One region of the Bradyrhizobium sp. LB11.1 genome, then DNA from elsewhere that is predicted to be linked to it. Evidence: riboswitches for the same ligand, from Rfam matches in the RefSeq annotation. Region 1 holds a riboswitch; the other holds the start of a gene.
The links. Region 1 has a riboswitch for glycine ahead of gcvT (glycine cleavage system aminomethyltransferase GcvT). Riboswitches for the same ligand answer to the same signal wherever they lie in the genome.

Region 1 (2,454 bases):
GATCGAGGGACGCGGCAGATCCACGCGCTCCTCTTTCGTCACCTGCTCGTACTGCATGAACACGAGATTCCAGAATTCGAGGAAGCGGTCGCCGTCCTCTTCCGGTGAGCCCGGAGGTCCGCCCCAGATGTGCTCGCCGCGATCGATGAAGATCTCCGAGCACGGACCGCACGGCCCCGTATCGCCCATCGCCCAAAAGTTGTCCGAGGTCGGAATGCGGATGATGCGGTCGTCGGAGAAGCCGGCGATCTTCTTCCAGAGACCGTGCGCCTCGTCGTCGGTGTGGTAGACGGTGACGAGCAGCTTGTCCTTCTTCAGCCCGTATTCCCTGGTGATCAGCTTCCAGGCCAGCTCGATCGCGCGCTCCTTGAAATAGTCGCCGAACGAGAAGTTGCCGAGCATCTCGAAGAAGGTGAGATGGCGCGCGGTGTAGCCGACATTGTCGAGGTCATTGTGCTTGCCGCCGGCGCGCACGCATTTCTGCGACGTGGTGGCGCGCTGATAGGGCCGCTTCTCGACACCGGTGAAGACGTTCTTGAACTGCACCATGCCGGCATTGGTGAACATCAATGTCGGGTCGTTGCGCGGCACCAATGGCGAGGACGACACGATCTCGTGGCCGTTCTCGGCAAAGAAGTTCAGAAAGGTCGACCTGATCTCGTTGACGCCGCTCATGTTCATCCAATCGGGTGTGCTTGGGCCCGCTTTACGCCACCCAAACCGCGAGTTTGGGCTGATATCTGCTGACAGAAGCGCTTTTAGACAAGGCCAGCTTCGCTGTCCAGAAACTGTGCAGAGAGATCAGAGGGTTGCCGCAGTCGCGCAATCCCGTTGCAATCCCGTTGAAAGCCGCAAGGCCCGCGTTGACAGGCTTGGGCGGCCTGTGGTCTGTACCCATCTGTATCGTACGGCCACGTCGGGAGAGATCGGCTTTAGGCAGCCGGCGCCGAAGGAGCAACCGCCCCGGAAACTCTCAGGCAAAAGGACCGCGTGGCTTTGACGACATCTGGAAAGAGGCGCCGACGGGCAATTCCCTTTTAAGGTGGGTTGGCCCGGACTGCGTCCGCCGACGGGATAATACTCTCAGGCACAGCGACAGATGGGGCTTCGACTGGTGTCCACCGGGGAATCGTCTCCGGGGAACCGCCGAGGACCCCTGCGATGCCAGTGCGTGACGGCCAAGACTCCCTGAAACGTACCCCCCTTTACGACCTTCATGTCTCGCTGGGCGGCAAGATGGTGCCGTTCGCGGGCTATGAGATGCCCGTGCAATATCCTGCGGGCGTCCTGAAAGAGCACCTCCAGACCCGCAGCCAGGCCGGCCTGTTCGACGTCTCCCATATGGGCCAGATCGCGCTTCGGCCGAAATCCGGCAAAGTCGAAGACGCTGCCCGCGCGCTGGAGCGCTTGGTGCCGCAGGACATCGTGGCGATTGCACCGGGACGGCAGCGCTACGCCCAGTTCACCAATGCCGATGGCGGCCTCCTGGACGATTTGATGGTCGCCAATTTCGGCGATCATCTGTTTCTGGTGGTCAACGCCGCCTGCAAGGCCGAGGACGAAGCGCATCTGCGCGCCAATCTCTCCGACACCTGCGTCATCGATTCGCTCGCCGACCGCGCGCTGATCGCGTTGCAGGGCCCCAAGGCCGAAACCGCACTGGCGAAATTGTGTGCAGAGGCCCCCGCCATGAAGTTCATGGACGCCGGCCCGCATGAGGTCGCCGGTCTCGCCTGCTTCGTCTCGCGCTCGGGCTACACCGGCGAGGACGGTTTTGAGATTTCGGTACCTGCTGCGGACGCCGAGCGGCTCGCCAAGATGCTGCTGGACAATCCCGACGTGATGCCGATCGGCTTAGGGGCCCGCGATAGCCTGCGGCTCGAAGCCGGGCTCTGCCTCTACGGCCACGACATCGACACGGAGACGACGCCGGTCGAGGCCGCGCTGGAATGGTCGGTGCAGAAGAGCCGCCGCAGCGGCGGTGCCCGCACTGGTGGTTTTCCCGGGGCCGAGAAAATCCTGGCTCATTTCGATCACGGCGCATCCCGCCGCCGCGTCGGCCTGCGCACTGAGGGCCGTGCGCCGGTGCGCGAGGGTGCGCTGCTGTTTGCAGACGCGACATCGAGCCAGCCGGTCGGAAGGGTCACCTCGGGCGGTTTCGGCCCGAGCCTGAATGCGCCGGTCGCGATGGGCTATGTGCCCACCGCCCTGAGCGCGCTCGACACAAAACTCTTTGCCGAGGTGCGCGGGCAACGCTTAGCCCTCACCGTCGCCGCCATGCCCTTCGTGAAAAACACCTACAAACGCTGAGGACAACAAAATGACCACGACGCTGTACACCACCGACCATGAATGGCTCGCGATCGACGGCGATGTCGCCACCGTCGGCATCACGGATTACGCGCAGTCGCAGCTCGGCGACGTCGTGTTCGTCGAATTGCCCAAGGTCGGCCG
Region 2 (2,454 bases), 130 kb from region 1:
CGTGACCTTCAAAGTCACGCGCGGCGTGACGCGGCCGGTGTGGGAGCCGAATGCCGGCACCCTGGCGCTGTATGAAAAGGCGCGCGGCATCGCCAAATCTCTCGGCGCGGAATTACCGCATGCGAGTTCCGGCGGCGGCTCCGACGCCAACTTCACTGGCGCGATGGGAATTCCGTCGCTTGATGGCCTTGGCGTGCGCGGCGGCAATGGCCACACGCTCGAGGAGTTCATCGAGGTCGATAGCCTGGTTGAACGCGGGCGCCTGATGGCGGGACTGCTGGCAACGCTCGCGTAAACTGAAACGACTTCGCACTGCACAACGCATTGGCAGCGGCGGTTGAAATTTAGCCTTGTCTAAAAAAAAGACGCATCGTACTGCTCGATGGTCCACGCGATCATGCGGGAGAGATCGCAACGAAAGCCTCTGGCTTTCATTGCGGCGCCGGCGGAGCAACCGCCCCGGAAACTCTCAGGCAAAAGGACTGTATCGTCCGGACGATCTGGAGAGAGATGGCACGATTCTGCCCGCAAGCACCTGTTCGAGATCGTGACGCGTGAAGGCATCGATTTCGATCTCGAACGCCGCGGCATCCTCCACATCTATCGCGACAAGAAAGACTTCGAGTCCGGGCTGCGCGTCAACGCACTCTTATCGTCGACTGGGTGCGCAGCAATTTTCCGGCGGTCGAGACATCTCGCGTTATTCCCTGGGCCGGGCTACGGCCGATGATGCCCAACATGATGCCGGTGGTGCGCGCCCCTCACTCCACGGAGAACTTGCGGTTGAGCGCGGGATACGCCGTGCATCCTGAATGGTTGCAAATCGATGCGGGGCAGCCCTTGCGACCGCCCTGCCCTTGGCACACAATTTGCCCCGAGAGGACGGGTCTTCCAGCCCGAGCGACAGGCGCGCATGATAGACACGACCGAATCCACGGGCGCCTCTCGGCCCCACACATTCCGCAGCCGGAGATAGGTGCATGTTAGGTTATCTCATTCGCCGCGTTCTGGCGGCGGTGCCTGTGATGGGTGTCGTGGCGCTGTTCGTGTTCCTGCTGCTGCGGCTGACGCCGGGCGATCCCGCCGCGATTCTCGCCGGCGACAACGCGACGCCGGAACGGCTGGAGCGCATCCGCGCCTCGCTCGGTCTCAACGAGCCGCTGATCGTGCAGTTCATCACCTGGGTCGGCAAGCTGCTGCACGGCGATCTCGGAACGTCCCTGATCTCCAACCTGCCGGTCATGAAGATGATCGGGCAGCGCGTCGAGCCGTCGATCTCGATCGCGCTGTCGACCATCATCCTCGCCGTCGTCGTCGCCGTTCCCCTCGGGGTCATCGCGGCCTGGAAGCACGGCACCTGGATCGACCGCTTCGTGATGGGCCTCTCCGTACTCGGCTTCTCGGTGCCGGTGTTCGTGATCGGCTACGTCCTGATCGAGGTGTTTGCGATCGACCTGCACTGGGTGCCGGTGCAGGGCTTCAAGAGCATCTCGGCCGGCTTCGGCCCGTTCTTCGAGCGCATCATTCTGCCGACCTGCGCGCTCTCCTTCATCTACGTCGCGCTGATCGCGCGCATGACGCGCGCGGCGATGCTCGACGTGCTCGGTGAGGACTATGTCCGCACCGCGCGCGCCAAAGGCATCAACGAGGTCGCAGTCATGATGCGGCACGCACTGCGCAACGCCGCCGTGCCCGTGATCACCGTGATCGGCACCGGCTTTGCGCTCCTGATCTCCGGCGTCGTCGTTACCGAGAGCGTGTTCAACATCCCCGGCATCGGCCGCCTCACCGTGGATGCGGTGCTGGCGCGCGACTATCCGGTGATCCAGGCGATGATCCTGCTGACGTCACTGATCTACGTCGTCGTCAATCTCCTGATCGACGTCGCCTACACGCTGCTCGATCCCCGGATCCGGTACTGAGGCAAGGATAGCAACAATGTCGGTCGATACCCTTCCCCAGTCCTCCATTCCGATCACGTCGCCGCTGCGGCCGCGTTTCGGCTTCCTCACCTCGACGCCGATCATCGCCACGGCGACGGTGTTGCTCGCACTGATCGTGCTGATCTCGATCCTGGCGCCGCTGATTGCGCCGCATGATCCGATCCAGCTTGCGCCATCGCAACGTCTGAAGCCCGCATCCGCTCAATTCCTGCTCGGCACCGACGCCTACGGCCGTGACCTGCTATCGCGCGTCATCTATGGCGGCCGCATCTCGCTGCTGATCGGCATTGGCTCGGCAATCCTGTCGATCGTCATTGGACTCGCGATCGGCCTCGTCTCCGGCTTCTTCAAGATCATCGACTCGGTGCTGATGCGCGTCATGGACGGCCTGATGGCGATGCCGAGCATTTTGCTCGCAATCGCCGTGGTCTCGCTGTCCGGCGCCAGCATCTGGACCGTGCTGATCGCGATCACCATCCCCGAGATTCCGCGCGTGGCCCGCCTGGTGCGC

Region 2: linked by a shared signal. The riboswitch ahead of ABIA96_RS26670 (ABC transporter permease) and the one ahead of gcvT (glycine cleavage system aminomethyltransferase GcvT) in region 1 are both predicted to bind glycine.

Annotation. Positions count from the first base shown of each region.
Region 1 covers NZ_JBEPTH010000011.1:66,469-68,922, reverse strand. Annotated here, with positions in the region: gene alaS (alanine--tRNA ligase) at 1-675, opposite strand, end outside; glycine riboswitch at 908-998, shown strand; gene gcvT (glycine cleavage system aminomethyltransferase GcvT) at 1,162-2,310, shown strand; gene gcvH (glycine cleavage system protein GcvH) at 2,321-2,454, shown strand, end outside.
Region 2 covers NZ_JBEPTH010000011.1:196,192-198,645, reverse strand. Annotated here, with positions in the region: gene ABIA96_RS26680 (M20/M25/M40 family metallo-hydrolase) at 1-295, shown strand, start outside; glycine riboswitch at 391-495, shown strand; gene ABIA96_RS26670 (ABC transporter permease) at 981-1,922, shown strand; gene ABIA96_RS26665 (ABC transporter permease) at 1,939-2,454, shown strand, end outside.